Regions from separate parts of the Paenibacillus sp. JMULE4 genome, predicted to be linked through region 2. Evidence: predicted binding sites of a transcription regulator. Region 2 holds the regulator's gene; the other holds the start of a gene.
What was found. Region 2 encodes Rex, which represses fermentation and respiration genes when NADH is low (regulators of the CRP and FNR family bind a similar motif). Its sites were predicted from a motif close to TTGTGAAATATTTCACAA; they were not measured.

Region 1 (10,955 bases), on a different contig from region 2:
TTATACTTTCCGAAGGGGTTGAAAAAAATACATCAACGAATTTCTGATGAGCCGAAAGATGAAACACCTGGATAAAGGTGGTCTCTTTCGGTTTTTTTGCATTTACCTAAAAAAGTAATATTGTCCATGATTCATAGTAAGGATATCCATGGCTTCTTTTTACAGTTCGAGTTAGCATAAACTATAGAAACGCAATTTCTTTTGAAAAGATATAGAAATATAGAGGGGAATATACTGATCCAGTTCCAAAAACCATCGCTGGATCTGTTGGTTTGGGTTTTGCATTATAGTCCATCAATTTATAAAATCGGAAGTGAAGTATGTTGGAATCATGGAAACGAACGTTAATCATTTTGTGGATAGGAGTGCTTTTTTGCAGTTCCAGCTATACGATGGCGGTGCCGTTCCTGCCTTTGTTTCTGTTTGATTTGGGTGTGGAGCAGGGCAATGTTCATTTGTGGGCCGGTGTGATCTATTCATCATCGTTCCTGGTAGGTGCGGTCATGGCTCCGTTCTGGGGCTCCATGGCGGATAAATACGGGAAACGGCGAATGGTCATACGGGCAGGCTTCTCTCTTGCAATCGTTTATGCGCTGTTCGCGCTCGTAACCAATCCATGGGAGCTTATGGGAGCCCGTTTATTACACGGTTTTGTGGGAGGGTTCGTCCCGGCTTCCATGGCTATCGTAGCTTCAAGCGTTCCGGAGAACAAGATGGGCTTCTCTCTTGGTTTGATGCAGGCGGGAACGATGACGGGAGGGATTATCGGTCCCTTGTTCGGCGGGCTGCTTGCCAACTGGTTTGGAATGCGGATGTCATTTGTCGTTTCCGCCTCCATCATCTTCCTCGCAACGGTAGCGGTGCTCATCTGGATAAAGGAAACAGGCAAAGCGGCTCCCGGTGAAAGTGTCAAACTGGCCGACAGCTTCAGAATGGCTGTGCGCAACCGCACATTTCTTCAATTGTTGTCCGTGCTTGTCGTTTTTCAGTTATGCATCAATATGATCCAGCCTATGCTGGCGCTTCATATTGCCGATCTTCAAGGCAACTTGCAAGGCACCGTACTGACCTCCGGCATTATTTTTTCTCTTATTGGGATTGCAGGTATTATCGCTTCACCGTATTGGGGGAAGGTTGGAGAGAAATACGGCTACCGGACGGTGCTGCATCTGGGCTTGATTATCGGAGGCGGGGTCGTCTGCCTGCAATATTTCGTCCAGCAGTTATGGCTTTTTACGGTTATTCAGTTCCTGTTCGGCTTATTTATCGCTGCGGTGGTGCCTTCGGTCAATACTCTTGCTGTTCGCAGTACGGACCCGGACTTTCGTGGAAGGTCGTTCGGTTTTACCCAGAGCGCGAATCAATTGGGATCGATGATCGGACCGCTGCTTGGAGGCGGCATGGGGATGTTCGTTAATATTCATTGGATTTTTGTCGCGACGGGCATGATTTTGATTGTGTTCGGGACTATGCTGGCCGTTCGCTTTCATATGGTTCCTTCCATGTCGGGTTCCGCGATGACCCTCGATAAATGGAAATGGAAAACCGAGAGGAAGTCGGGGTAATCAGGCGATGCCCAGATGCCCAACCAAACCGCATGATTGATCCGGCAGCCGATGGAATCATCGGATCAGGCCCGGTCGTGAGCATATAAACCCATTGGTCTAAAATGATAGCTGTCGAGGCCGTCCCTTTTGGGGCGGTCTGTTTGTTTTATGGAGAAATAACGGGTTTTAAGCTGCATTATCCACAGGCTTATCCACAAAATTAACATCTGATCTATAGAGGCTGTGGTTCGTTTTTTTGAAACATACTAACATATCCACAATGGAAGTTATGCACATTTCATGCTGCTTTCCGGCTCTTGTGAATTGTTGCTTGTTCTTTCCTCAAATAAAAGTTATTCTATGTAGAAAGTGAATGCCGCAGTTAACCATTGCCGAATAGTCAGGAGGATTAAACCGCATGGGGGATCCGCGTCATAGGACGAATACGTTTAGACGTTTCTTTCTAAATAATAAATTCGTCTTGTTTTTAATGATCTTGCTTTTGATCGGCTTAAACATTTTGGTACTAAACAAAATCCCTTACGTATTCGCGCCTCTCGTTGTGCTGGTCAAGACCGTGCTGCTTCCGCTTCTCCTCACAGGAATCGCCTTTTATTTACTCAATCCTATTGTCAATTGGATGGAGAGAAAGAGGATCAAACGGGTTTATGCGATCTTCCTTCTGTATCTGGTCATTATTTGTGGGATTACCCTGCTCCTGGTGACGGTTGTACCGCTTATCCGCGAACAAGTACTCGGGCTGATGGATAACATCCCCAGATACAGCAAAGAGTTCGAAACCAGGTTCAGGCAGCTCATAGGCAGTCCGATTTTCAATCAGCTTCAGCAAACGCTGGGTACGAGCTCAACCGACTGGATGAACAGCCTGTCATCCAGAGTTTCCGCAATTGTGAATCGTGCGGGAGCGAGTATCGGAAGCTTTGTGGGGGCTGTAACGGAAACCATTCTCGCTGTCATTATCGTACCGTTTATATTGTTTTATCTGCTGAAGGACGGACGAAAGCTCCCACAATATATTTTGGGCTTCATACCTACAGCGCTTCGCGATGAAACGCACCGGGTGATGATCGAGATGAATAATCAGATCAGTTCTTATATCCGGGGACAGATCATCGTCAGCTGCTGCATCGGCTTCTTATTATACGTGGGCTACCGCATTATCGGTTTGGAATATTCCCTTGTCCTGGCGATCGTAGCGGCCTGTACGAGTATCGTACCTTATTTGGGTCCGGCGATTGCCATCACACCGGCTCTGATCGTGGCCACGGTGACTTCACCGGTCATGCTGCTGAAAATGATCGTGATCTGGACCATTGTTCAGTTAATTGAAGGCAAATTCATCTCTCCGCAAATTATGGGCAAAACGCTGCAGATTCATCCGATTACGATCATTTTTGTTATTTTAACGGCAGGCAACTTATTCGGAGTGCTTGGCGTGATCTTGGCCGTTCCCGGCTATGCCGTATTGAAAGTCATTGTTTCTCACTTGTTCGAATGGATGAAGGAACGATCCGGGTTATATACACCTGTAGATTGATATGGCTATTTGAGAATAAAGGCATCCCTGAGAGGATGTCTTTTTGCCGTTTTGGCGATCCGAATGAACACGGCGTTTTCTCGAGCGGTTTGGCTCCCTTCAGAATTTTTATGAAACAAGTAAATTCCCGGATTTGTCACAGTTTTAACCGATCTGTAACACTTTCCTTGAAAAGGCCGTGCTATGATCTAGTTATCAAGTGAAATGAATCACAAAGATTTTGAACAGATTGTGAAATTTTTCGCAATCTCTGTTTCTGAAAGGAGATGAGCCACCATGAATTACCGCAAGCTACTATTTTCTCCACTGGCAATCATTTTGGTTGTGCTGCTAAGCGGCTGCGAACCGAATCTGGTTGTTTTTCAACCCCAGGGACCTGTGGCCAGAAGCATTATGGAGCTGATTAACTGGTCATTGATTTGGATGCTGCTTGTCGTTGTCGTCGTGTTCGGGCTGTTCGGTTATATTGTGTGGAAATATCGCGAGAGGCCTGAAAATAAAGATTATGAGCCGCCGGAGGAGCACGGCAGTACGCTGCTTGAGGTCATTTGGACCGCGATTCCGATCCTCATCGTTGTCGCCTTGACGATCCCTACGGTAACAACGCTGTATGATTTGGAGGAAGTCCCCAAGGGCTATGAGGAAAAAAAGCCGATTACGATTCATGTCACCTCGGCGGATTGGAAATGGATCTTCAGCTATCCGGAGCAGGGGATCGAGACCGTCAACTATGTCAATATACCGGAGGATACGCCTATTTTGTTTAAATTAACGTCGGCCAGCACCATGCAGTCTTTCTGGGTTCCGGCTTTAGGCGGACAAAAATATACGATGGGCAAAATGCAGACGCAATTGTATCTTGTCGCGGATCATCCCGGTTCGTATTTAGGCCGGAACACCAACTTCAACGGCCGGGGATATGCGGATATGGAATTTGAGGTGTTGGCTCAAACCCAAGAGGATTTTGACCAATGGGTAAAGGATGTCGCCAATACCGCTCCGAAGCTGACGGAAGAAAAATATGAAGAGCTGTTGAGACCGACTCATTTGGGACGATTGACTTTTTCCAATACGCATCTGGAATGGGTTAACCATGCGGAGCCCGATTCCTTGACGTACACCCATCCTGAGCTGTACAGGTATCACGGTTATCAGGGCAAAGTGTTTGAGGAAGAAGATAATTATCAGAACAAAGGCAAAGGGAACGCAGGGAACATAGATAACACCGGGAACAAAGGTAATCCCGGGAACAAAGAAACCAGTCCTGTAGAGCAGAAAGAACAGAGTATCACCGACGGAGGTGGGCATCATGGGCATTAAATGGGATGAGTTTTTTATAACGGGGGATCCGTTAATTCTAGGTTCTCAGATTGCCATTCTTTTGACCATAATCGGGATTGTCGCAACACTGACTTATCTCAAAAGGTGGAGATGGCTGTGGAAGGAATGGCTGACCACCGTCGACCATAAACGGATCGGAATTATGTATATCATCTCCGCTGTTCTGATGTTTTTCCGCGGAGGCATGGACGGCTTGTTAATGAAGGCGCAAACGTCCAGGCCGGAATTGCAGTTTTTGAACGCTCAGCATTACAACGAAATTTTTACGACGCACGGTGTGATTATGATTCTATTCATGGCGATGCCGTTCCTGATCGGATTGATGAACGTCATTATTCCTCTGCAAATCGGAGCGAGGGATGTGGCTTTCCCGCAATTGAACGCCTGGAGCTTCTGGCTGTTCTTCAGCGGTGCGATGCTGTTTAACATCTCGTTTGTAATCGGCGGATCTCCCGATGCGGGATGGACTTCCTACTTCCCCCTTGCGGGTAAAGAATTCAGTCCCGGCATAGGCAACAACTATTATGCCATTGCTCTGCAGATCGCAGGGATCGGCACGCTGATGACAGGGATCAATTTTATCGTCACCATTCTCAAAATGAGAACCAAAGGCATGACTTTAATGAAAATGCCGATGTTCACCTGGACGACATTAATCACATCCGTAATCATTGTGGCTGCCTTCCCGATCTTTACGGTGGCGCTTGCCCTGATGACGTTCGACCGGTTGTACGGCACCCATTTCTTTACCTTATCCGGCGGCGGTCTGGATATGCTGTGGGCGAACCTGTTCTGGCTTTGGGCTCACCCGGAAGTATATATTGTCATACTCCCGGCGTTCGGAATCTTCTCCGAAGTCATTGCGACCTTCTCCCGCAAAACGCTTTATGGCTATAAATCGATGGTATTTTCCATTCTGGGGATTGCCATTCTCAGTATGGTCGTGTGGGTGCACCACTTTTACACCATGGGCGCGGGAGCGTTGGTCAACTCGTTCTTCTCGATTACGACGATGCTGATTGCCGTTCCGACAGGCGTCAAAATGTTTAACTGGTTGTTTACGATGCGCAAAGGCCGCATCAAAATGACGACCGCGATGCTGTGGGCGCTGGCTTTTATACCCTGCTTTGTGATCGGCGGGGTCACGGGCGTGATGCTGGGCATGGGTGCGGCCGACTATCAGTATCATAATACGCTTTTTCTGGTCGCGCATTTCCATTACGTTCTGATTCCAGGTGTAGTATTTGCCGTATTTGCCGGCCTATACTACTGGTGGCCCAAAATGTTCGGTCACATGCTGAATGAAAAAATCGGCAAATGGCACTTCTGGCTGTTTGTCATCGGCTTCAATATTACGTTCTTTCCGATGTTCTTCCTTGGTTTGGACGGTGCGGTAAGACGGGCTTACACTTACTCGGCGGAATCGGGCTTCGCTCCGCTGTTCCTGGTGTCGGCGATCGGCTCCGTGATCCTGGCGATAGGTTTTGCCGTCTTCTGTTATAACATTTACTGGAGTATTCGCTATGCGGACCGCAACGTATCCAGTGACCCGTGGGATGCGAGAACACTGGAGTGGGCTACCGCTTCGCCGGTTCAGCATTATAATTTCACCAAGCTTCCGGAAGTAACGACACAGGATGCCTTCTGGCATATGAAAAAGAACAACGTAGGCCTGACACTTAAAAAAGAGGAAATTGAAGAGATTCATATGCCCAGCAATACGGGACTTCCGTTTATCATGTGCGTGGTGTTCGGCATTACCGGATTCTTTCTGGTATTCGAATGGCACATGGCGGCGGCAGTTGCGGCTGTAGGCATTATTGTCGGAATGATCGTCCGCTCTTTCGACTACGACGACGGTTATCACGTGCATAAGGAAGAAATTGAAATGACGGAGCAGGCTTGGAGAAACAGGGAAGGAGAGGTGAACCGGTATGTCGGCTAATGTCAACACAACGCAGCCTTTGGAATATCAAACCGCACAAAACCGGATGAATGTTCTCGGATTCTGGATTTTCCTCGGGGCTGAGATCGTCTTGTTCTCGACGCTTTTCGGTGTGTACGGCGTGCTTTACGAACGGTATGCAGGGGGTCCGACCCATCAGGACATTATTATGATCAAAGAAGTCATGATTCAAACCCTATTGCTGTTGACCAGCAGCTTTACCTGCGGTTTAGCTATCTTCGAAATGCGCCGAAATCATCTCAAAGGCTTGATCGGTTGGCTGGCAGTTACTTTCCTGCTGGGGATCGGGTTTCTCTATATGGAAGTGAACGAATTCATCCACTACGTTCATTTGGGCGCCACCATGCAAACGAGCGCCTTCCTGTCCAGCTTTTTCGTTCTGCTCGGAACTCACGGTGCGCACGTGACCTTGGGGATCGGCTGGGGGATCATGATCATTATTCAGCTTCTGCAAAGAGGCTTGACTCCGGTAACGGCTCGAAAAACATTTATTATCGGCTTGTACTGGCATTTTCTGGATGTCGTCTGGATCTTTATCTTTACATTCGTGTATTTAAAAGGGATGGTGGCTTAAATGGATAACAAAGCGAAAGGCTTTCCCTTGGGGCATGTCTTTGGATTTATATTATCCTTGGTGCTCACCTTTGCCGCAGCCGGCGTGGCCTTAAAAACATCCTTGCCGTTTCATACCATTATGTGGATTATCGGCACTTTGGCGGTAATCCAAGCCGGACTTCAATTATTCATGTTCATGCATGTCAATGAGGGTGAGGATCGAAAATCGCAGCTCATTAATATTTTTTATGGTATTTTCATGGCCATTATCATTGTACTCGGGACCATATGGGTCATGTCGTTTGGAGACCATATCCATTAACAAGAAAAGAGGGCGCCCCGTCTTAATGACTTGGGGTAGCCCTTTTTTTCGAGGTGGAAAGGCTTCGGCTGCTTTCGTGGGCCGCATTCTCCATCAGACCCAGGACTAAGCCGAAAAGATACACGAATACAGACGAGACGATAACGCCTATGCCGCTGAATAAAAGATATTCCGTTTGGATACCGCTTACAAAGAAGCTCATAATAATAACGATAAACCCTAAAATGGCGGATGCGGCCGAAACGGTGTTGGTGAATTTCATCGCTTTCGGTTGAGGTTCGTTCATGATCTTCACTCCTCGTATAGTATGTTTAGAATCTTCTTTTTGAAGAATTTCCAGTTAATCTGCAGTGAAACTATGGTGGACGTAGCCGACCCGCACCGCAGCCCGAAGGGCAAGGAGCGGAAGTCGGGGTCCAGAGAGAAAACCGCTCTTTGACAACTTTAAAAAATACAATTAGGGTCTTGGACTTTTCGTGATGTTCCCAGACAATGAGCTTAGGGTCATTTGGGGAAATTCGTCTCACTCCTGTAGTTCGACTACATCTAAAGTCTGTTTCCCCAGCACTCGTTTGAACTTCTTACCCGCTGGCTGTCCCCTTCGGCAACCCATGCTCGAAGATAGCAGCTTCGAGGCAGCTCATGGACCGAAGGAAGTTCTCATATGCGAGGGTGACTGATCGGCGAGCGCGCTGGGGGCATCCCGAAGAGTCCAATTCCCTAAATCCCGAATCCAGAAGGGAGGGATCACCCTTGAAATTATTTGTCGGTATTGACGTCAGTTCAGAAGAACTGGAAGCGTGTTTCATGAATCCGGAAGGCGATACGCTTGAAACGCTCAAGGTAGAAAACAATCTGCACGGTGCCTCGCATCTGCGCGACCGCATCGTGGCTGCTGCGGACAAGCTGCCGGCTTCCGAAATCCATATCGGCCTTGAAGCAACCTCGGTCTATAGCTGGCATCCGGCTATGTACCTGCATGAGGATGCCTCGCTTCAAGAGCGGAAAACCAAGGTGTTCACGATCAACCCGAAGCTTATCAACAAGTTCCGGGAAGCCTACGCGGATATGGACAAGACCGATCGGATCGATGCCTGGATCATCGCCGAACGCCTGCGCTTCGGCCGTCTCACGACGACCATCGTCATGCAGGAGCAGTACATCGCGCTTCAGCGCCTGACGCGCATGCGGTACCATCTGGTTCACAACCTGACACGCGAGAAGCAGTACTTCCTGCAGAATCTGTTCTACAAATGCAATGCGTTTCGTTCCGAAGTCGACAGCTCCGTTTTCGGCCACGCCATCATGGAGATGCTCTCGGAAAAGTTCAGCCTCGATGAGATTGCCGACATGGAAGTCGCCGACTTGGCCGACTATCTCAAGGAGAAGGGAAAGAACCGTTTCCCTGACCCGGAGCATGTCGCCCGCTGCATCCAGAAGGCTGCACGAGCGTCCTACCGCCTTTCAAAGGTCGTAGAGGATTCCATTGATCTGGTTCTCGGCACTTCCATACAGGCCATCCGGAGTATTCAGAGCCAACTGAAAGAGCTGGACAAGGCGATCGAACGCATTCTGGCTGGCATCCCCGGCGCTCAGTGCCTGCGCTCCATTCCGGGCATCGACCGGGTGTACGCCGCCGGCATTCTGGCGGAGATCGGCGACATCGAACGCTTTAGCGATCAGGCCGCCGTAGCTAAATATGCAGGCCTGACATGGCGTAAACATCAGTCCGGGGGCTTTGAGGCCGAAGATACCAAACGCATTCGTTCCGGCAACCGATTCCTTCGTTATTACCTTGTTGAAGCTGCCAACTCGGTGAAAAACCGCGAACCGGAATTCGGCGAGTATTACCGGAAGAAGTACGTTGAAGTGCCTAAGCATCAACACAAACGCGCCCTCGTCTTAACGGCAAGAAAACTTGTGCGTCTGGTCGATGTGCTGCTACGCAACGGCCAACTCTACACGCCTGGAAGGAAGGTGACAACTGCGAAGGATTAACGCCTCCTTTGCCAAAGTCCTTCACGGATTCCCAGTTAAAATCTGGTAATTAACTCGATTTTCGACTGGGTTTAGTTTGGTGTTGCCTTTTTCCCTGAGTCATCGCGTTTTGGGCCAAAATAATTTCCAATTTCCACGAATCAGGGACTTGACATATTACCGCTGGACTTTATTTCCATTCTACGCCTGTTCACAATTTTGTCAAATATTATTTTTGACTTTGCGATCCTTAATGATGATGTGACATCTTTGAAACACAAATTGTTTTTATGATCAAAATATGCCACATTATTAATGAAGATCAAATCAGTTTGGGGGAAAGCAGGAAAGTGATGAAGTTATGGAAATGGCTTTGCACAGTGCTCATCGTTTCATTATTCATAGGTTTGAGCGGCTGTGCACCTGCAGTTGACCGTGAAGATCAGGCGGGGCAAACTGCAGCACTAACCGGTTTCGATGAGGTTGCGGAATACATCTCGAAGCACGGTAAGCTTCCGGATAATTTTATTACCAAGAATGAAGCCAGAAAATTAGGATGGGATCCGCAAAAGGGCAATCTGGCGGAAGTCGCGCCCGGCAAAAGCATAGGCGGCGATGTATTTCAAAACCGCGAAGGCTTGCTTCCCAAGAAGAACGGGAGAATATGGTATGAGGCCGATATCAATTATAAAAAGGGAGCCCGCGGCAGCGACCGGATCGTCTTTTCCAACGATGGGCTCATCTATAAGACTACAGATCATTATCGAACGTTTACCCGGATAAAATAACAAGGGGAGGACGCATGTGCATACGGTACAGTTAGAAGGAAGTCACATAAAGGAACGGCAGCAATTACACGACTTTCTAAAAAAAGAACTGCAGCTGCCCGACACCTATGGCAGCAATCTGGACGCTTTGTGGGATTGCCTGACGGGATGGGTACGGCTCCCCTTGACGATCCGATGGATAGATCCAGAAGCCAGCAGACGTCATCTGGGTGAATACGCGGATCAATTGCTTGATCTTCTAAGAGAAGCGGAACAAGAGGTGGATGGCTTTTACTTGGAAGTCGTCGAAAATAGTGCGCCATGATGATAAACCGGAGGACATCGGCCTCCGGTTTATTGCTGTGTACGCCCAGCATGGCATGGGCGTCATCTTTAGGGTGAGAGTCCCGAACGGGGGCTGGCGAGCGCCTACCGTTAGCCAAGGGCAAGGGCGTCCGCCGCGAGGCGGAATCTGAAGGATGCCGGAGGCAAAAGCACGGGCCAAGGTACACGAGCCCAATTTGAGGCAGTGTTAGTCGGATGAGCCTCCACACCAAGGCAAAATCCAAAGCCGCCAAGGGCTGACGCTGTAGACTTGGGTGGTCGCGGGAAAGGAGAGAGGAAACCGATGCGTTCGCGCGAAGAGCACAGACAGCCGAAGATCTCGCAAGAGAGCTTCCGGCAAAGAGCAGCGGTGAAGCCGCAAGGGTATGCCGAAGCGCCGAGTTCTTCGCCGGCACAAGTCGCCCCTTCCTCTCGCGAAGACCAGAACGTATTTTTTGAATCGCCCGGACGAACTAACGGCATCCCATCCTGCAGCGAACAAATTAACTTCGCCTTTTCGTCACGCAAACACCCCGATATGGTTATATTTCAAATGCTGTTCGCCGGCCGCTAATTGAATGGACACCTTGTCGTTCAA
Region 2 (10,955 bases):
GTGACCAAGCTGTTGAATATCGTGCAGCCGGATTACGCTTATTTCGGAATGAAGGACGCACAGCAGGTGGCTGTCATTGAACAGATGGTTTATGACCTGAATATCCCTGTCACGATCGTACCCTGTCCTACGGTTCGGGAAAGCGATGGACTGGCCATGAGCTCGCGCAACGTATACTTAACTGCGGAGCAGCGGCGTCAGGCTGTCGTCTTGTCTCAGGCGCTCGATACCGCGGAGCGGATGATCCGGGACAAGCGCGACGGACTCTCGGCTGACGAGCTGCGTGAAGCCGTGACCGCAACCATTCGCACGGCTCCGCTCGCCGAGATTGATTATGCGGAAGTGTTGAGCTATCCGGCATTGGAACCGATCCGCGCTTTGTCGGAGGCCGATCGAATCATTGTGGCCTTGGCCGTAAAATTCGGGAGCACCCGTCTGATCGATAACCGTTTGTTTCACCTGAGGGCGTAAGAACATATATGTACAGGAGGCGGAAGCCGTGTTTCGCACCATGCTGAAATCCAAAATTCACCGTGCAACCGTAACGGAAGCAAACCTGAACTATGTCGGCAGCATTACGATCGATCAGGATTTGCTCGATATCGTCGATATGCTGCCGAACGAAAAAGTGCAAATCGTCAACAACAATAACGGTGCGCGCTTCGAAACGTATATCATTCCGGGACCCCGCGGCTCCGGCGTCATCTGTTTGAACGGAGCGGCGGCCAGACTGGTCCATCCGGGAGATACGGTCATCATTTTATCTTACGTAATGCTGTCCGACGAGGAAGCGAGATCGCATACTCCCCGTATTGCGATCATGGGCGATCAGAATAAAGTCATCAGTGTGCTGAAAGAAGAAATTCATTCCACAGTGCTGTAGAGAGAATGAAACAGGGCGGGGAGACAAACAATGAAGATACAATAAGTCGAGGGCCGAGGCAGGGATCAATAAGCCCCTGACTATGGTCAGCGAGAAGCGTAAAGGTGGGTGCTTAGAGAAATGTTTAAACATCTTTTTGCTTCCATGAACGAAATGCTCGATGACGTGATATCGGAATACCCGTCCTCTACAGGCAACAAACGTAAACAATTGCAGGAAAAGCTGCGGGCGCTAAAGGCGATGAGCGACAATTGCATTGAGGAATGGATGCTTTTCGAAGAAAAGCTGGGCAAGCTCATGAGTGTTCCGGGGGTTTCTTTTGGAACGGCTGACCCGCTTGATCCGGAACTTTCCGGTAAACGAACGGATTGGTTTATTCGCGGCCAGGGCTATTATAAGCTCCATATGTTTGATGATGCGATTCAAGAATTCGATAAGCTGGTCAAACACCAACCGGACTTTACCCTGGCGCGCATCTATCTTGCGATGTCTTATCTTCGCAAAGGAGAAACGAATGAAAGCTATGCACACTTTCATTTTTTGACACAGCTCACGGAAAATATGCAGATAAAGGCCATCTCTTATAATGTATTGGGATGCATCCAAGCCGAGCAGCGCAATATGGAGAAGGCCTGCGAATTTTTCAATATGGCTTATCGTACTTATCCCGCCAGCGTTCAACCGCTGCTGGATTCGGGCGTGTGTTGCGAGAAAAAGGGCGGGCTGGAATTTGCTTTTTCCAACTCGCGGGTACCTTCTTAAACCGCAGGTTAAGTTTGCTATTCCCTTTTGCCCGTAATCTTGTTATCCTATAGAAATAGTGGGAACGAAGGGATTGACTAGCTACCAATGAAATTTGCGGTTTTGGATTTTGAAACGACCGGGAGCACGGCTTCGGATCGAATTATCCAAGTCGGGCTCTTTATTATAAACGATTATGAAATTACGGACAGGTATACTTCACTCGTCAACCCGGGCATGAGTATACCTTCTTCTATTACCTCGCTAACGGGTATTGATGACGAGATGGTGAAGAATTCACCGGACATTGAAAGTGTGATCGCGGAGATGGTGCCGCTGCTGCAGGATGCTGTGCTGGTGGGACACAATACGCCTTTTGACTTGGCGTTTCTGCAGCGGGCTTTGGATGAAAGCGGATATTTTGCATTCGACGGCAGAGTGCTGGATACGATAGATGCTCTTCGAATTCTTTATCCCGGCCTGTCCAGTCTGCAGCTATCCATGGTCAGTCATGCCTTCGGGATCAAGCACGACAGGCCGCATCAAGCCGACAGCGATGCCGAAGCTACGGCGCTCATCTGGCTCCAGTGCATGGAACGCTTTCAATCGCTTCCTCTGCTTACACTTCAGAGATTAGAATTGCTCTTCGAGGACTCCGCTAACGATTTTGGCTGGTTTATTCGGGAAATGAGACAGCATAAGGAACTGCATAATCCGCTGGATACGGACTCGGACCGCTATTTCCGCCAGTTTGCTTTGAATGTGAATGATTGGGGGGCGGAGGAGCCGGAAAATGATGAGAAAATGGCGGGCGAACTGCCGGAAGACTTTGATTCGTTCTACCATCAGCTGAAGCAGGTCCTAAAGCAGCGTTTTGACGCCTATGAGGACCGGGAAGCTCAAGTTACGATGCTGAGAGAAGTGGAATCGGCTTTCGAGCAGGGCAAGCATCTTATTATTGAAGCGGGAACGGGAACCGGAAAATCGCTCGGCTATTTGATTCCTTCGCTATATTACGGTTTAAAGCAGGACAAAAAAATACTGATAAGTACCCACACGATCAATCTTCAAGAGCAGCTGCGGGAACGGGATCTGCCGTTGCTCGAAAGCTTATTTCCGGTTCATTTCAAAGCGGCCGTTTTCAAAGGCCGAAGCCATTATTTGTGCTTGCGCAAATTCGAACAAAAACTGAACTCGCTTGATTTTGAACACGGATGGGACGACCGGATCACCGCAGGTCAAATGCTGGTTTGGCTTGGGGAGACAGCGCGCGGAGATGAAGAGGAGCTTCATTTTGGAAACAAAGGCCAACAGTTCTGGCATACGGTGGCAAGCGATGCGGATTCATGCTTGAACCGTGCATGTCCCTGGTTTAAAAAATGCTTTTACCATCGTGCCCGGCATGACGCCAATACGGCGGATGTCATCATTACAAACCATTCGATGCTGTTCACGGATACGAAAGCGGAAAACCGGCTGCTGCCCGCATATAAACATTTGGTGATCGATGAGGCGCATCATTTTGAAGAAGTGGCCGGCAAGCATTTGGGCATTGACCTGCACTACCATGGATTGATGAATACGCTGCATTGGTTATATAAAGATTCCCGGTCCGGCCAGTTGTCCTCCTTGCGCTTGCGGCTGCAGAAATTTGAGGAAGAACGGTCGCAAGGCTGGTGCGCAATGATCGATCAGGCCGTGGAGAAGCTGGTGCAGCTAAAAGAGGAATGGGATCAGCTGACCGAACTGCTCTATCAACTGCTTGTTTCCGGGGGGGATGGCAGCCAAACGGAGGGCAGCTCGTTCGTGTACCGGGTGAAGAAGGACAAGCTGCCCGCCGGCTGGGACAAGCTGCTGATCTTAGAGGAGAACATGCAGCTTCATTTCAATGAAGCATTGCACCGGCTTGACCGGATGATCATGGAAATCAAAGAGGTTCAGGACGAATACGATGTGCAAAGCTCGATCACCGATTTGACCGGAACCGTGAAGGAGCTGTACAGGCATCGGGATGCGCTGCATTTTTTTATGACGATGCCCGATGACAATTATGTCTACTGGCTCGAAGGCGGCATGTACAATAAGAACCGTTCGCTTCAGCTCTTCTGTGTGCCGGTAGATGTCAGCGAAATGCTGCGTCAAACCTTTTTCGGAGTGAAGGACAGCGTGATTATGACTTCAGCTACGCTTTCGGTCGGCAAATCGTTTGATTACACCTGCGAGCAGCTGGGGCTGGCTTACGGGGATCCGGACGGTAAGCTCAAAACCGTTCAGCTGCCATCGCCCTTCAATTACCGCAAGCAGGCGCTGGTCGCCATACCCCGGGATTTTCCGACGCTGCGGGGAGCCAGCGGCGAGAAGGAATTTCTGGACAAGCTGGTGCCGTCGCTGGCGGAAGTGGCGCTCGAAACGCGCGGCCGGATGCTGGTATTGTTTACATCCAACCGGATGCTCAAGGTCGCTCATGCGGGATTGAAGGACATGCTCTCTTCATTCGGAGTGACCGTACTTGGTCAAGGCGTAGACAGCAGCAACCGAAGCAAGCTGACCCGGTTATTTCAAAGCAACCCAGCCAGTGTGCTGCTTGGGACGAGCAGCTTTTGGGAAGGTGTGGACATTCCCGGCGATGCGCTCAGCTGTCTGGCGATTGTGAGGCTTCCGTTTCAGCCTCCGAATCATCCGCTTGTTGAAGCGAAGATGGAAAAGCTGAAGCAAAAGAACCAGAATCCTTTTATGAAGCTGTCCGTACCCCAGGCGGTCATTCGCTTCAAGCAAGGCTTCGGACGTCTGGTGCGAACGGCTTCGGATAAAGGAATTGTGATTATATACGACACTCGCGTTATCGATACGAACTATGGCAAGTATTTCTTATATTCGCTGCCAGGCCCGAAGATCGAGCACATGAATTCGAATCAGTTGGTACCAAGAATAAAGCAGTGGATGGGTGAAAATGCATAATGAAAACTCCGAAAATATCCGAAGCGGTTGTTCGTCGGCTTCCGATCTATCTCCGATTTCTGAATGAACTCAGCAAGAAAAACGTACAAACGGTATCCTCTCAGGACCTGGGGCAAAAGCTGGATTTAAACCCTGCTCAAATCCGCAAGGATTTGGCCTATTTCGGAGAATTCGGGAAAAAGGGCATTGGATACGATGTGGACTATCTGATTGAAAAAATCCGGCAAATATTAAAGATCGACAAGGTGATCCCGGTTGCATTGGTCGGTGCAGGGAATCTGGGCCGGGCGTTATGCAATTATAACGCTTATCTTAAGGATAACATGAAAATTGTGGCCGTGTTCGACTCCCAAAAAACAAAAATCGGAGAATCGATCAACAATTTGAAGGTAAAACCGATGGAGGAGCTTTGCGATACGATTCAAGCGCTGAAGGTGCGGATCGGGATCATAACTGTTCCTGCCATGGAGGCGCAGCATGTGGCCAACCAGTTTGTCGAGGCAGGGGTGGAAGCCATTCTCAACTTTGCTCCGATGATTATCAAGGTGCCCAGCGGGGTTCGCGTACACCATGCGGATTTCACGACGGATCTGCAAAGTCTGGCCTATTATTTGGAGGAATAAAAGGAAGCCCGGTGCAATGATCCAGTTGCACCGGGCTTGTCTTTTTTTACGATATAAAGGGGAAAATAATTTTGTAAATCAGAAAGGCCAGCACCATGCTGATCGGGATCGTGATGACCCAGGTCATGACCATCCGGGTGACTGTGCCCCATTTGACATCATGAAATCTCAGGACTGAACCGGTACCGATAATCGATGACGAAATGACATGGGTCGTCGAAAGCGGCATCCCGAGATGGGTGGACGTTTGAATCACGATGGATGAGTTCAGGTCGGAGGCAAAGCCGTTGATCGGTTCAATCTTCAGCAGCTTTTTGCTCACGGTTTTAATGATTTTCCAGCCGCCGATCGAAGTTCCGAGCCCCATAGCGGTGGCCGCGGAAAGTTTCACCCAAAGCGGAACTTCCAAATCCGATTGGTAGCCGAGAGCAACCAATCCGAATACGATAATCCCCATGGCCTTTTGAGCGTCGTTCCCCCCGTGAGAAAAGGACAGCAGCCCGGCCGATAAAATCTGAAAGCCGCGGAAAGTACGGTTAAGCTTGGAGCGTGATTGATTGCCGCTCGCCAATATCAGTTGACGGATAATCCACATAATGATAAAGCCGGTGCCAAATGCAACGATAGGCGATAAAATGAGAATCAGTACGATTTGTTGGAATCCCGACCAGTTGACGCTGCTAAGCCCGCCTCCGGCGATGACCGCTCCGGCCAGCGATCCGATAAGCGTATGAGATGACGATGAGGGAATCCCGTAATACCACGTAAGCAGGTTCCAGATAATGGCTGATAGTAAGGCGGCGATAACAACATACATGCCGTTCTCGATCGTAGCAGGATTCGCTACGCTTCCGCCCACGGTTTTGGCAACTTCTGAAGAAAACAATGCACCTATAAAGTTCAGCACCGCTGCGTAAAATACGGCAAAACGCGGCGATAATGCCCTTGTAGATATGGAGGTTGCGATAGCGTTGGCCGTATCGTGAAAGCCGTTAATAAAGTCAAAGATCAACGCCAAGGCGACGATGATGATAAGTATAGTTAACATAATGTCCTCCTAAGCATGCTGGGGTTCCTTAGCGGCCGGCACAACGGCTGTTCAGGAATATCTCAGCACAACGCTTTCCAGAATGTTGGCTACGTCTTCGCATGCGTCGGTCGTTTGTTCCAAACGCTCGTACAGCTCTTTTAGCTTGAAATCGTGGTACGGGTCCGTTGGATTGGTGAAAATTTCACGGATGCCTTCGCGCATCAGACGGTCGGCTTCATTTTCCAGGCTGTTGATTTGAACCGTATGCTCGTGAGCTGCATATATTTCTTTTGGAAAGCAGCTTGAACGCATCCAGGATGTGCTGGCAGCTGGCGACGATGACCGCCGAGAATTCTCTCATATATTTGTCGGAGACGGTGATGTTCAAATAATCGAATCGTGCAATGGTAGCTTCGATCCCGTCCAGGACGTCATCAACCTTGGCGGCCAGTTCCATGATATCTTCGCGATCTATAGGTGTGATAAACACTTTGTTAAGCCCTTTGAAAATTTGATGCGTGATTTGGTCGCCTTTGTTCTCCAGTTCTTTCAACTGCGGGTAGAAGGCAGCCGGAGGCTGATCTCCCATGACGGCATTGCGAAACATTTGTGCCGCTTGCAGCGTGTTCTCCGATGCGTTAATCAGCAGGAGAAGAAAATCCGTATCATTTTTTTTAGTGAAAAGCATAGCTTTGGCCTCCCGAAATTGTTAAAAATTAATGAAGATCACATCGCGAAGATAAAAAATATGTAGAAACGTGCCGTCAATTTTTTCACAAAATTAAAAATAACACAATCGGCTGATGGAAAGCAATGAAGATTTCTTGAGTTAGGATATGAAAAATTTGTTTCTGATATGTAATGGTAAAAGTGGTTATAAGTACTAGACTCCTTGATTTTGCCGCGCTGAAGTTGTACATTGGAAACGGACTTGTAATTTGCAGGGGAAAGGAAGGGTCTAATGAAAAAAACAATCATTGAGAACGGCACTTTTATTACGATGAATGAGAAAACACCTGTCATTAACGGATATATGACAATGGAAGGTAATCGGATTACATATATAGGAGAGCAGGCTCCCTCGCTAGAGGCGACATTCGATGAGCGGATCGATGGAAACGGGAAGCTGTATATGCCCGGATTGGTCAATACGCATGGTCACGCCGCCATGTCGCTCTTGCGCGGCTATGGGGACGATTTGGCCTTGCAGGTATGGCTGCAGGAGAAAATGTGGCCTATGGAAGGAAAATTTACCGCGCACGATGTACGGACAGGGACCAAGCTTTCGGTTTTGGAAATGCTGAAGGGCGGAACGACAACATTCGTTGACATGTACGACCACATGAACGAAGTGGCGGAGGTTGCGGAGGAAAGCGGTATACGTGCTTGTCTGACCCGCGGCGTAATCGGTTTGTGCTCCCGTGAGGAGCAGGATGCCAAGCTGGAGGAAGCGATCCAATTCGCCAAATCGTGGCACGGACAAGCCGGCGGTCGGATTACGACCATGATGTCGCCGCATGCTCCTTATACATGCCCTCCAGATTATATTGAAAGAATTGTACAGGCCGCGCACGACTTGAATCTTCCGATCCATATCCATATGTCGGAAACGGCAAGAGAAGTGGAGGAAAATGTAAAGCAGTACGGGGCAAGACCCGTGGCTCATTTGGAGAAGCTGGGGGTATTCTCCAGGCCGACGCTTGTCGCGCATGCGGTACACCTGACAGACGAGGAAATCGCCGTCCTGAAAAACCATGACGTGCGCGTATCTCATAATCCGGGGAGCAATTTGAAGCTGGCGAGCGGAGTAGCCCGTGTGCCTGAACTGCTGAAGGCCGGTGTTATTGTTTCGCTGGGGACGGACGGAGCGGCAAGCAATAACAACCTGGATATGCTGGAGGAAATTCGCTTAGCCGCCTTGATTCATAAGGGTGTGTCAGGGGATCCCGTAGCTGTTCCGGCTTGGGACGCATTAAAGCTCGGAACGCTGTACGGCGCCCAATCGATATGGCTTGGGGATGTAGGGGCGCTTAAGGCCGGAATGAAGGCGGATTTCATTGCGCTGGATATGCAGCAGCCTCACTATTATCCTCGGACGAATGTGATTTCTCATGTCGTTTATGCGGCGAGTTCCCGGGATGTTACCGACGTGTGCATCGACGGCCGATGGATTATCAGAAATAATGAGTGCTTGACATTGGATGAAGAAAAAATAAAATTTGAAGCGCAGCAATGTTTTGAGCGGCTAACTGCCGGTTGACGGGGACGGAATAAAGAGGAGGAGAGTCGTCGGTGAGCAAAAGCTGGAAGATCGCCGCAATTGCGGTGTTTGCGGCGGCAGTCCTATGCATCGGAATGATCATAGCCTTTCGCGCGGTGACGGAACGTGAATGGGGCATTCAGCGAATGGCGGTTCAAACAGCGTATGAGAAGACCATATTGGCAAAGGCAAACAAAGTGGAACGATTTGTCGGCGACAAAACATACACCGTCATCTATGGGGAAGATAAAATCGGACAGCCGGTTTATGTGTGGGTGGCTGAAGATGAAATTCGAACCGAAATGGGATCGGCCGGTTTGAGTGCGGGACAGGCCGAAGCGTTGGTGAAGACCAAGCATCCTCAGGCGGATGTGCTCAGAGTGATGCTCGGCGTTCAAGACGGGCAGCCGGTTTGGGAAGTTTTCTACAAGCTGAAACCGGAAAACGCTTCGCGGGATCAATATTTTTACGATTTTTATACATTTAAAGACGGACTGCATCGGGATACATGGAGGTTATCCATACAGTAACGGCAGGCGATGTTATACAGGCCGCGGGAGAGCAAGCTGAAGAAGCAATGCCTTTCGCGGCCTTGTGTTTTGGCTTTCTTTCAGAGCATTTACGTATTTTCCACACATTGCATCGCCATCAGTATATATCATATGATATACTTCGAGTATGGATATTATGATATACTATTTACGAAAGGAGGACGTTGATTCATGAAACTACGTCTTTTGCCTGTTGTATTGAGTGTTCTGGTTTCAGCCTCCTTATTATTCGGCGGATATTTTGCATATCAAAGTTACGCTATGGAAAGCCCTCTTGAAAAAGTCGTGTCAGCTATTCCCGGCGTTGAACTTGAATCTATAAAATTATCGGGTAACGAAGCACAATTGGAGCTTGCGGTCGCACCGGGGACAAGTCTCCGGGAAGTGTACCACCGGATTCAGAACGAAGGGCGTTCGACGCTCGGCAGCAAAGAGTTGAAACTCAAAGTGGTCAATCCACCGTCCGAACGGCTGGAGCAGTGGTGGTCGTCGGCATTGTTCGAGATCGCTCAGGCGATGGAAACAAAGCAGTATGCGCAAATTCCAAAAACGCTTGAAGATCGTACGGCGAAAAGCGAAGGGATTCAAGCAACGACAGAAATGGACGATAAATTCGTATACATTACGATTACGGACGGTAAGGACAGCAAGTATGTGATGCTTCCACGGACGCCTGTCAAATTGGGAGTGTGGCCTAATGAGTAAGTACGGTAAAGAAATCGTGATTGGCGTTGTACCTGTTCTTATAGCATTTTTGTTATTTCTTGGTGTGAATATCATTCCGATCGTATTTATGGCGGCCTTTCTGGGAGCCTTTGTGTATATGACCCGAGTGCGCAACGGCATGAATGTCGGTTCCGAGCGAAAAGCAAGGAGCAGAACGCCTGCTTACATGACCTTTGATGATATCGGAGGTCAAGAACGGGCAAAGGAGGAGCTGAAGGAAGCGCTCGACTTTCTGATTCGCGCGGAGGATATTCAGCGGCTCGGCATCCGTCCGCTTAAAGGCATATTGTTGACGGGACCTCCGGGAACGGGCAAAACGTTAATGGCCAAGGCCTCGGCGCATTATACGAATTCGGTATTTATGGCGGCGTCGGGCAGTGAATTTGTAGAGATGTATGTGGGCGTCGGCGCAAGCCGGATTCGGGACCTGTTTAAAGAAGCCAGAACCCGGGCGGTAAAAGAAAACAAAAACAGCGCCATTGTCTTTATCGATGAAATCGATGTGATCGGAGGCAAGCGGGACGGCGGTCAGCATCGGGAATATGACCAGACGTTAAACCAGCTGTTGACCGAGATGGACGGGATTCATACCGACGAAACGCCGCGCGTGCTCATCATGGCCGCAACCAACCGCAAAGAAATGCTGGATCCGGCGCTGCTTCGTCCCGGACGCTTCGACCGGCACATTGAAGTCGATCTGCCGGATAAAAAGGGCCGTCTCCATATCTTAAACATCCATGCCAAAAATAAACCGCTGTCGGACAATATTGATATGGAGCTGATCGCGAGGGAGACCTTTCACTTCTCCGGAGCGCAGTTGGAGAGCGTCATGAACGAAGCGGCCATTTATGCGATGCGCGATAACGCGGATAAGATCAGCCAGGAGCATCTGTCTCTGGCGGTCGACAAAGTGATGCTCGGCGAGAAAACGGACCGCGAGTCGACAAAAGAGGAGCGGGAGCGGGTAGCCATGCACGAGCTTGGGCATGCTATTGCAGCAGAGCTGGTACGTCCGGGATCGGTATCGCAAGTATCGCTAAGTCCGCGGGGCAAGGCGCTCGGGTTTGTAAGGCATAACCCTCAGCAGGATCAGTATTTGTATACCAAAGAACAAATCGAGCATCAAATCATGATTGCGCTGGGAGGTGCGGTCGCAGAAGAGATGTTCTACGGCGGCCGCAGC

Region 1: qoxA (cytochrome aa3 quinol oxidase subunit II) is a predicted target of Rex. The motif match lies at 3,335-3,352, and genes of this name have one in related genera.

Annotation. Positions count from the first base shown of each region.
Region 1 covers NZ_SGWF01000012.1:238,333-249,287, reverse strand. Annotated here, with positions in the region: gene EXW96_RS10810 (MFS transporter) at 321-1,565, shown strand; gene EXW96_RS10805 (AI-2E family transporter) at 1,966-3,105, shown strand; gene qoxA (cytochrome aa3 quinol oxidase subunit II) at 3,382-4,425, shown strand; gene qoxB (cytochrome aa3 quinol oxidase subunit I) at 4,415-6,391, shown strand; gene qoxC (cytochrome aa3 quinol oxidase subunit III) at 6,381-6,986, shown strand; gene qoxD (cytochrome aa3 quinol oxidase subunit IV) at 6,987-7,289, shown strand; gene EXW96_RS10780 (thioredoxin domain-containing protein) at 7,312-7,575, opposite strand; gene EXW96_RS10775 (IS110 family RNA-guided transposase) at 8,043-9,287, shown strand; gene EXW96_RS10770 (ribonuclease domain-containing protein) at 9,620-10,054, shown strand; gene EXW96_RS10765 (barstar family protein) at 10,071-10,358, shown strand; gene EXW96_RS27445 (hypothetical protein) at 10,662-10,931, shown strand; gene EXW96_RS10755 (ABC transporter ATP-binding protein) at 10,878-10,955, opposite strand, start outside.
Region 2 covers NZ_SGWF01000011.1:812,749-823,703, forward strand. Annotated here, with positions in the region: gene panC (pantoate--beta-alanine ligase) at 1-471, shown strand, start outside; gene panD (aspartate 1-decarboxylase) at 500-883, shown strand; gene EXW96_RS09285 (tetratricopeptide repeat protein) at 1,004-1,645, shown strand; gene dinG (ATP-dependent DNA helicase DinG) at 1,733-4,582, shown strand; gene EXW96_RS09295 (redox-sensing transcriptional repressor Rex) at 4,582-5,205, shown strand; gene EXW96_RS09300 (inorganic phosphate transporter) at 5,252-6,253, opposite strand; gene EXW96_RS27405 (hypothetical protein) at 6,305-6,457, opposite strand; gene EXW96_RS09305 (DUF47 domain-containing protein) at 6,471-6,923, opposite strand; gene EXW96_RS09310 (amidohydrolase) at 7,197-8,495, shown strand; gene EXW96_RS09315 (cell wall elongation regulator TseB-like domain-containing protein) at 8,528-9,025, shown strand; gene EXW96_RS09320 (hypothetical protein) at 9,218-9,751, shown strand; gene EXW96_RS09325 (AAA family ATPase) at 9,744-10,955, shown strand, end outside.